DNA from 3 places in the Streptomyces sp. NPDC055099 genome. Region 2 is predicted to be linked to each of the others. Evidence: riboswitches for the same ligand, from Rfam matches in the RefSeq annotation. Region 2 holds a riboswitch; each other region holds the start of a gene.
What was found. Region 2 has a riboswitch for cobalamin ahead of ACWFRU_RS13630 (energy-coupling factor ABC transporter permease). Riboswitches for the same ligand answer to the same signal wherever they lie in the genome.

Region 1: linked by a shared signal. The riboswitch ahead of ACWFRU_RS23270 (ribonucleoside-diphosphate reductase subunit alpha) and the one ahead of ACWFRU_RS13630 (energy-coupling factor ABC transporter permease) in region 2 are both predicted to bind cobalamin.
Region 3: linked by a shared signal. The riboswitch ahead of ACWFRU_RS01555 (ABC transporter substrate-binding protein) and the one ahead of ACWFRU_RS13630 (energy-coupling factor ABC transporter permease) in region 2 are both predicted to bind cobalamin.

What each region holds. Positions count from the first base shown of each region.
Region 1 is NZ_JBSGUA010000009.1:229,423-232,684, forward strand. Features, by position in the region: gene mctP (monocarboxylate uptake permease MctP) at 1-1,237, shown strand, start outside; cobalamin riboswitch at 1,354-1,477, shown strand; gene ACWFRU_RS23270 (ribonucleoside-diphosphate reductase subunit alpha) at 1,615-3,262, shown strand, end outside.
Region 2 is NZ_JBSGUA010000004.1:468,677-471,938, reverse strand. Features, by position in the region: gene tsaD (tRNA (adenosine(37)-N6)-threonylcarbamoyltransferase complex transferase subunit TsaD) at 1-391, shown strand, start outside; gene ACWFRU_RS13635 (GNAT family N-acetyltransferase) at 391-984, shown strand; cobalamin riboswitch at 1,070-1,253, shown strand; gene ACWFRU_RS13630 (energy-coupling factor ABC transporter permease) at 1,284-2,012, shown strand; gene ACWFRU_RS13625 (energy-coupling factor ABC transporter substrate-binding protein) at 2,012-2,437, shown strand; gene cbiQ (cobalt ECF transporter T component CbiQ) at 2,444-3,193, shown strand; gene ACWFRU_RS13615 (energy-coupling factor ABC transporter ATP-binding protein) at 3,190-3,262, shown strand, end outside.
Region 3 is NZ_JBSGUA010000001.1:343,161-346,422, reverse strand. Features, by position in the region: gene ACWFRU_RS01565 (helix-turn-helix domain-containing protein) at 1-355, shown strand, start outside; gene ACWFRU_RS01560 (VOC family protein) at 352-837, shown strand; cobalamin riboswitch at 845-1,030, shown strand; gene ACWFRU_RS01555 (ABC transporter substrate-binding protein) at 1,145-2,170, shown strand; gene ACWFRU_RS01550 (FecCD family ABC transporter permease) at 2,167-3,207, shown strand; gene ACWFRU_RS01545 (ABC transporter ATP-binding protein) at 3,204-3,262, shown strand, end outside.

The sequences.
Region 1 (3,262 bases), on a different contig from region 2:
GGTCACCGGCATCCTCGCCACGATGCCGTACATCGCGCTCCAACTGGTCGGTATCCAGGCCGTGCTGGACGTGATGGGCGTCGGCGGCGGTCCGGACACGAACTGGTTCATCAAGGACCTGCCGCTCCTGATCGCGTTCGCGGTGCTCGCCGCGTACACGTACTCGTCCGGTCTGCGCGCGCCCGCGCTGATCGCGTTCGTGAAGGACGGTCTGATCTACCTGGTCATCGCCGTCGCGATCATCTACATCCCGATCAAGCTCGGCGGCTTCGACGAGATCTTCCAGGCGGCGAACGACAAGTTCTCGGCGGCGAACGACGCGGCGGGCAAGCCCGTCGCGGGTCTCGCGCCGGGCGAGGCCGGGCAGTGGACCTACGCCACGCTCGCGCTCGGCTCCGCGCTCGCGCTGTTCATGTACCCGCACTCGATCACGGCGACGCTCTCCTCCAAGAGCCGTGACGTGATCCGCCGCAACACCACGATCCTGCCGCTGTACTCGCTGATGCTGGGGCTGCTCGCGCTGCTCGGCTTCATGGCGATCGCGGCCGGGGTGAAGGTGGAGAACGGCCAGCTCGCGATCCCGCAGCTGTTCGAGAACATGTTCCCCGACTGGTTCACCGGCGTCGCGTTCGCGGCGATCGGCATCGGCGCGCTCGTCCCGGCCGCCATCATGTCCATCGCGGCCGCGAACCTCTTCACCAGGAACATCTACAAGGACTTCCTCAAGCCGGACGCGACACCCGCGCAGGAGACCAAGGTCTCCAAGCTGGTCTCGCTCCTGGTGAAGGTCGGCGCGCTCGCCTTCGTCCTCACCATGGACAAGACGGTCGCGATCAACTTCCAGCTCCTGGGCGGCATCTGGATCCTGCAGACCATGCCCGCGCTCGTCGGCGGCCTGTTCACGCGGTGGTTCCACCGCTGGGCGCTGCTCGCGGGCTGGGCGGTCGGCATGGTCTACGGAACGGCCGCCACGTACGGCGTCGCCTCGCCCACCCAGAAGCACTTCGGCGGCTCGTCCGACGAGATCCCGGGCATCGGCGAGATCGGCTACATCGGCCTCACGGCGTTCGTCCTGAACGTGGCGGTCACCGTGGCCATGACCTTCGTCCTGCGCGCCATGAAGGCCCCTGACGGCATCGACGAGACGTCTCCGGGCGACTACACGGCGGACGTGGGCGACCCCGGCGTCGTGGAGGAGCTGCCGCCGGCCACGGCGGGAGCACCGAGCGGGCACTGAGCCTGTTCCTGTACGCAACGCATGGCGCGGGCCGCCGGTTTCCCCCAGCGGCCCGCGCTTTGTTGTGTGCGCCGACACAAGATATGGGGCTGCCGCTCAGAGCCAGCACAAGATGTATGCTCGTGCTCGCTGTCGCCGCAGGGGAATCCGGTGCAAGTCCGGAACTGTCCCGCAACGGTGTATGAGTACGCATTTGTCGTGCTCGCAAGTCCGAAGACCTGTCGACAGTGCGCCCGTTCCGACCGGTCCGGGTGCCGACGACGTCCGGGCCTCGTGGAATGGGCTGGTGGACGCGGAGCGCAGCCCTGCCCAGGGCCGGCCCCCGTGTGTCACTCACCCCTCCCCAAGGCCCTGAGCCGAGCGAGGGAGTGCTCCACGTGACCATCGCGCCAGCCGAACCTGCGTCAGCGCAGACCACCGACGGATCGCAGACCGCCGACGGCCCAGGAACCGCGCTGCTGCGTACCCTGACCGACCTCACCGCCGACCTCCCCGACGCCGACCCCGGCCGGGTCGCCGCCGCCGCGCTGCGGGGCCGCTCGGCCAGGGCGGATCTGGCGGAGCTGCGGGAGCTGGCGACCGAGGCCGCGGCCGGCCTCATCTCCGAGGACCCGACGTACTCGCAGCTCGCGGCCAGGCTGCTCAGCCTCACCATCCGTGACGAGGCCGCGTCGCAGGGCGTGCGCTCCTTCTCCGACTCGGTCGCCGTCGGGCACCGCGAGGGCCTGATCGCGGACCGCACCGCCGCGTTCGTCACCGACCACGCGGAGCGCCTCGACGGTCTGGTGGAGGCCGCCCTGGAGGACGGCGCGGACTTCCGCTTCGGCTACTTCGGCCTGCGCACCCTGCACAGCCGCTACCTCCTTCGCCACCCCCTCACCCGGCACGTCATCGAGACCCCGCAGCACTTCATGCTGCGCGTCGCGAGCGGCCTCGCCGAGGACGGCTCCGCGCGCGCGGCGGACGAAGTCGCCGCCCTGTACCGCCTGATGAGCCGCCTGGACTACCTGCCGTCCTCGCCGACGCTCTTCAACTCCGGCACCCGCCACCCGCAGATGTCCTCCTGCTACCTCCTCGACTCCCCGCTGGACGAGCTGGACTCCATCTACGACCGCTACCACCAGGTCGCGCGGCTCTCCAAGCACGCGGGCGGCATCGGCCTCTCGTACTCCCGCATCCGCGCCCGCGGTTCGCTCATCCGCGGCACGAACGGGCACTCCAACGGCATCGTGCCGTTCCTCAAGACCCTGGACGCGTCCGTCGCCGCCGTGAACCAGGGCGGCCGCCGCAAGGGCGCCGCCGCGGTCTACCTGGAGACGTGGCACTCCGACATCGAGGAGTTCCTGGAGCTGCGCGACAACACGGGTGAGGACGCGCGCCGCACGCACAACCTCAACCTGGCGCACTGGATCCCGGACGAGTTCATGCGCCGGGTCGCCGCCGACCAGGACTGGTCGCTGTTCTCCCCGGCCGACGTGCCCGAGCTCGTCGACCTGTGGGGCGATGGGTTCGACGCGGCCTACCGCAAGGCCGAGGCCGCCGGGCTCGCCCGCAAGACCATCCCGGCCCGCGAGCTGTACGGCCGCATGATGCGCACCCTGGCGCAGACCGGCAACGGCTGGATGACCTTCAAGGACGCCGCCAACCGCACGGCCAACCAGACGGCGGAGCCCGGCCACACCGTCCACTCCTCCAACCTCTGCACGGAGATCCTGGAGGTGACGGACGACGGCGAGACGGCCGTCTGCAACCTGGGTTCGGTGAACCTCGGCGCGTTCGTGGACACGGCCGCCGGTGACATCGACTGGCAGCGGCTCGACGAGACCGTCCGCACCGCCGTCACCTTCCTCGACCGTGTCGTCGACATCAACTTCTACCCGACCGAGCAGGCGGGACGCTCCAACGCCAAGTGGCGTCCGGTGGGCCTCGGCGCGATGGGTCTCCAGGACGTCTTCTTCCGGCTGAAGCTGCCCTTCGACTCCCCCGCCGCGCGCGCCCTCTCGACGCGCATCGCCGAGCGCATCA
Region 2 (3,262 bases):
CGCCCGCTGGGCCGAAGGGCACACGGGCCGTGAACTGCCGGTGGCCGACGGCGCGGCCTCGCTCCAGGAGGCCGTCGCGGACGTCCTGACCCGCAAGGCGCTCGCCGCCTGCCGGGAGTACGGGGTCACGACCCTCGTCGTGGTCGGCGGGGTCGCCGCGAACTCACGGGTGCGGTCGCTCGCGGAGGAGCGGTGCGCGGCAGCCGGCGTGCGCCTGCGCGTCCCCCCGATGACCCTGTGCACCGACAACGGCGCGATGATCGCCGCCGTCGGCGATCTGCTCGTACGCGCCGGCGCCGAGCCCGCGCCTTTGGACGTGTCGGTCGACCCGTCCGCCCCGCTGGAGTACGCGGCCCTGCAGCCGGGAGCGGCCCCGGCGAAGGCTGCCTGATGACGGCGGTCGTCCACGTCCTGCACGGCACGCAACTGCTCGCGCACACCGAAGCCTTGCGCACGGTCTACGCCGAGGCCTTCGGCCCACCGCCCTGGTACGAGGACGAGGAGAGGGTGGCGCAGTTCCTGGTCCGGCTCGGCGACGACGTGCGGCGTCCCGGGTTCACCGCGGCGATCGCCCTGCGGGGGACGGACATCGTCGGATTCACCACCGGCTGGACCACTCCCGACCCCTTTCCCGCCGACCGCTGTTATCCGCAGGCGGCCGCCGGACTCGGGGCCGGGCGCGCCCTGTCGTGGCTGTGCGGGGCGCGTGAGATAGACGAACTCGCCGTACGTCCCGGGGCGCAGGGGGCCGGGATCGGGGCGGCCCTTCTTGAGGCGATGGCCGCGGGCGCTCCCGATGACCGTGCCTGGCTGCTCACTTCGGTCCGGTCGGCGCAGGCCATGGAGTTCTACGGCCGCCAGGGCTGGACCCAGGCGACACACCCCTCACCCGACGGCAAAGGTGTCGTCGTCTTCCTCGGGCCTCGCCACCCCGCCAGGACCCTCGCGGTGTCCTGCGGCACAGGAGGGGTGACAGGAGGCTGACCAGGGGCGTACGCCCAGGTCATGTGCGCTCGCGCGTGCCACAGATGGAGCGGTCCCGCAAGTTGTCAGGTCACTGGATTCCGCACTAGGGTCACCACGCCTTGGTGCTCGGGAAATCGGTGTGATGCCGGTGCGGCCCTCGCCACTGTGATCGGGAAGTCCGGCTCCAGCCCTCGCGGCAGCCACTGGGCGCAACACGCGCCCGGGAAGGCGGAGTCCGGTCGGTACGACCCGTCAGCCAGGAGACCGGCCAAGGCGCGTTGTCCATCCACGAGGTGCTGGAGAGGGTCTGCTTAGCCATGCACATAGCCGAGGGTTTCCTCCCACCGGCGCACGCGATCGCCTGGGGCGTAGCGTCCGCGCCGTTCGTCGTCCACGGAGTCCGCTCCCTCACCCGTGAGGTCAAGGAACACCCGGAGAGCACCCTGCTCCTGGGCGCGTCCGGAGCGTTCACCTTTGTCCTTTCCGCGCTGAAGATCCCGTCCGTCACCGGGAGTTGCTCGCACCCGACGGGCACCGGGCTCGGCGCGATCCTCTTCCGGCCTCCGATCATGGCGGTGCTCGGCACCATCACGCTGCTGTTCCAGGCGCTGCTGCTCGCCCACGGCGGGCTCACCACGCTGGGCGCCAACGTGTTCTCCATGGCCATCGTCGGGCCATGGGCGGGATACGCCGTCTACCGGCTCCTGAAGCGGTACGACGTGCCGCTCATGGTGGCCGTGTTCTTCGGCGCGTTCGTCGCCGACCTGTCCACGTACTGCGTCACCAGCGTCCAGCTCGCCCTGGCGTTCCCGGACCCCGGCAGCGGATTCATCGGCGCCCTGGGCAAGTTCGGCGGCATCTTCGCCGTCACGCAGATCCCCCTCGCCGTCAGCGAGGGACTGCTCACCGTCGTGGTGATGCGGCTGCTCGTGCAGTCGAGCAAGGGTGAGCTCACGCGGCTCGGCGTGCTGCTCCAGGGCAAGAAGCCGTCCGTGCGGGCGGACACCGGCAGCAAGACCGAGACGGAGACGGGGGCCAGCGCCTGATGAGCCGGAACGCGAAGATCAACACTCTGCTGCTCCTCATCGTCGCCGCGCTGGCGGTGCTGCCGCTGGCGCTCGGCCTCGGCGACGACGAGAAGGAGCCGTTCACCGGGGCCGACGCCCAGGCCGAGACCGCGATCACCGAGATCGAGCCGGACTACGAGCCTTGGTTCTCGCCGCTGTACGAACCCCCGTCCGGGGAGATCGAGTCGGCGCTCTTCGCGCTGCAGGCGGCGATCGGCGCGGGCGTCCTCGCCTACTACTTCGGTCTGCGCAAGGGGCGCCGTCAGGGCGCTGACGCGGCGCGGGCAGAGGCGGCGCGATCCGAGGCGGCGCACACCGAGGCAGCCGCCGGGGAGCAGGCCGTCGACGTGGAGCAGCAGCCCGCCGACGAGGAGCACACCCGGGCCGGGACCGGGCAGGTCTGACCCGGCGTGCTGCCCATCGACGCGGCGGCGCACAGCAGTCGCTGGCGCCGCCGCCACCCCGTGGACAAAGCCGTGCTCGGGCTCGGCCTCACCGTCCTTGCCGTCTCCCTGCCGCCCTGGCCGGGCGCCGCCCTGATCCTGGTCGCCGCGCTCACCGTGCTGCTCGGACCCGCCGGTGTGCCGCCGCGCAAACTGTGGCGCGCCTACCGCGTGCCCCTGGGCTTCTGCGTCACCGGCGCCCTGACGCTGCTCGTCCAACTGGGCGGGCCCGAGGGGTTCCTCACGCTCGCCGACGGCGGCCCCGAGCGAGCGGGCGGACTGCTCCTGCGCACGTCGGCGGCCTCGCTCGGCGTCCTTCTCTTCGCCTTCACCACGCCCATGTCGGACCTGCTGCCCCGCCTGGTGAAGGCCGGCGTACCGGCGCCGGTCGTCGACGTGGCGCTGGTCATGTACCGGATGAGCTTCCTGCTCCTCGATTCCATGAGCCGGATCCGGCAGGCGCAGGCCGCGCGCCTTGGTCACACCACCCGGGCCGCCACCTGGCGTTCCCTCGGCGGTCTCGGCGCCACCGCGTTCGTGCGGGCCTTCGACCGGGCGAGCCGGCTGCAGGCCGGGCTCGCCGGACGCGGGTACGACGGGACCCTGCGGGTGCTCGTGCCCGACGCCCGGATCTCGCGGCCCTTCGTGGCCGCGAGCACCGCGCTCCTCGTGGGCCTCGCGGCCCTCACCCTCGTACTGGAAAGGGTTCTGCCATGAGCGAGCCGAGCGGGTCCCTGGTCGCTCTGCGTGCCGCTTCCTACGCATACGAGGACGGGCCCACTGTCC
Region 3 (3,262 bases), on a different contig from region 2:
GGCCTGGCTGGCCCGGCACCAGGGCGTGGGCACCCTGCGCGGGCTCTCCCGGCACGTCGCGCTCAGCGAACGCCGCCTCACCACCCTCTTCCGCGCCGAGACGGGCCTGAGCCCCAAGCAGGCCGGGCGCCTGATGCGCTTCCAGCGCGCACGGAACGCCGTCGTACGCCCCGTCGCGGCGGGCGCGGCCCCCGACCTGGCCCGTGTGGCCGCGGACTGCGGGTACTACGACCACTCCCACCTGGTGCGGGACTTCCGGCAGTACACCGGCGCGAGCCCCAGCGCCTGGCTGGCCGAAGAGTGCCGGAATATCCAAGCCGGGAGCTATGGCGGGGGCGAAGAGTGGGACCCATGAACACGACCGAGAAGCAGAACCAGCAGCCCCAGTCCGCCTCTTCCCTCAACTCCGAGGGGCGAGCCCCCGAGGCCGAGGAGCGCGCCCCCGCTGTCTGGCCGACCCTCCAGGCGCACGACGCCCCCGCACTGATCGACTTCCTGGTCGGCACGGTCGGCTTCCTGCGCACGGCCGTCTATCAGGACGGCGACAGCGTGGCGCACGCCGAACTCGACTGGCCCGAGGGCGGCGCGATCATGCTCGGCTCGTACGACGACGGGGCCGGGGACTGGTGCCTGAAGCCGGGCACCTTCGGCACGTACGTCGTCACCGATCACGTGGACGACCTCTACCAGCGGCTTCGCGCCGCCGGGGTCGAGATCACCCGTGAGATCGAGGACAAGCCCTACGGCAGCCGGGAGTTCGCGATCGCCGACCCCGAGGGCAACAAATGGTCCTTCGGCACCTACCGCGGCGCACCGAGGCCCCAGCAGCCTTCCTGACCTCGCGTGATAACTTGCGCACGCCAGTCAACCCACACCAGGGCCAGGGAATCCGGTGCGAATCCGGAACTGACGCGCAGCGGTGAGGGGGAACGGGCGGGGCAACGGCCACTGGGCGTCCACGGACACCTGGGAAGGCGCCCCGTCCGGCCGATCCCCGAGTCCGAAGACCTGCTGGCACCTTCGTCCGCGCACCGGGCGGCGGAGGTGACGAAACAGGCCAGGCTCCGCGTATGAGCCGTGAGACTCAAGGGATCGTGTGTCTTCCACCGCCCGTCATGTACGTATTCTGTCCCGTCGTGTACGGGTGCCCGTCCTCCTCGTCGCGGCCCTCGCCGTCACGCTGACCTCCTGCGGAGGCGGCACCACGACCACCTCCGCCACGGACGGCAAGGCCGCCGGCTACCCGCTGACCCTCACCTCCTGCGGCAAGAAGGCGGAGATCAAGGCGCCCCCGCGGCGAGCGGTCTCCCTCGACCAGGGCTCCACGGAGATCCTGCTCTCCCTCGGCCTCGCGGACCGCATGGCCGGCACCGGCACCTGGACGGACCCGGTGCTCAAGGGCCTGGAGAAGGACAACGCCAAGGTCGACCGGCTCGCCGACAGGTACCCCTCCTTCGAAAAGGTCCTCGCCAAGGAACCGGACTTCGTCACCGCCTCCTTCCTGGCGACGGTCAGCAAGGGCGGCGTCGCCGACCGCGCCAAGTTCGCCGAACTCGGCGTACCCGCCTACGTCTCGCCCTCCGACTGCGCGGGCAAGGACAACAGCGGCGACGGCGACGGCCGCCGCGTCAAGACGCTGACCATGGACACCGTCTACGGCGAAGTACGGGACCTGGCCAAGGCGTTCGGGGTCGAGAAGCGCGGCGAACGCCTGATCGCGGACCTCAAGGGCCGGGTGGCGAAGGCCACCAGGACCATCGAGCACACCAAGGCGTCCGGCACCTCGCTCCTCTACTGGTTCGCCAACTCCGACGCGCCCTACATCGCCGGCTGCTGCGGGGCGCCGGGCATCATCACCCGCGAACTCGGCGTGCAGAACGTCTTCGACGACACCCGCGACGAGTGGCCCCAGATCAACTGGGAGACGGTGGCCGACCGCGACCCGGACGTCCTGGTCATCGGCGACCTCACCCGCAAGTCGCAGACGGCCGAGAGCGCGAAGAAGAAGATCGAGTTCCTGGAGTCCAACCCCGTCACCAAGAACCTGACCGCCGTGAAGAAGAAGCGGTACGTGCTGCTGAGCGGCCAGGCCATGAACCCGACGATCCGCACGGTGGACGGCATCGAACAAGTCGCCGCCGCCCTGCGCGAGTTCGGCCTCGACGAGTGAGGACGGCCGCCCCGGGCGGCATACGTTCCGCCCTGCTCTGGACGGCGGGCCTCGCCGCCCTCGCCCTCTCCGTGGCGGTGGCCGTCACCATCGGCCCCGCGGACATCTCCGTACCCGACGTGTGGTCGGCGGTCGCGGCGCACCTCGGCTGGGGCGAGGCGACGCTGACGCCCATCCGGGACGGCATCGTCTGGAACCTGCGCATGCCGCGCACACTCCTCGCGGCGGTCTGCGGCGCGGGCCTCGCGGTCTGCGGGACCGTCCTCCAGTCCCTCCTGCGCAACCCGCTCGCCGACCCCTTCGTGCTCGGCGTCTCCTCGGGGGCGTCCACCGGCGCGGTCGCGATCGTCGTCCTGGGGGTCGGCGGGGGAGTGGTGTCGGTCTCGGCGGGCGCCTTCGTCGGGGCCGTCGTCTCCTTCGCGCTCGTGCTGCTGCTCAGCCACAGCCTGGGCGGAAGCGCCGACAGGGTGGTGCTCTCCGGGGTGGCGGCCATGCAGCTCTTCTCCTCGCTCACCTCCTTCGTGATCCTGACCTCGGGCGACGCGGAGACCACGCGGAGTGTCCTGTTCTGGCTGCTCGGCTCGCTGAGCGGGGTGGGCTGGACGGACGTCTCGCTGTGCGCGGCGGTGCTCTTCGCGGCGCTCGCCGTCTGCCTGACGCAGGCCCGCACCCTGGACGCGTTCGCGTTCGGCCAGGACGCGGCGGCGACGCTGGGCGTCCACGTGGCCCGCGTCCGCCTGCTGCTGCTTTCCGTGACGGCCCTGCTCACGGCGGCACTGGTCAGCAGCGCGGGCGCCATCGGTTTCGTGGGCCTGGTCCTGCCGCACGCGGCCCGTGCGCTCGTCGGCTCCGGCCACGCACGCCTGCTCCCGGTCACGGCACTCGCGGGCGCGGTGTTCCTGGTGTGGGTGGACACGCTGGCCCGCACGGTCCTCGACCCCCAGGAGGTCCCCGTGGGGGTGGTCACGTCCCTGATCGGCGTCCCGGCTTTCGTCCTGGTCCTCTACCGCACGAGGAAGACGGGCAGAACAACATGACCCCGCATACCGACCACACCGACCACACCGACCGCACCGAGCACACCGAGCACAC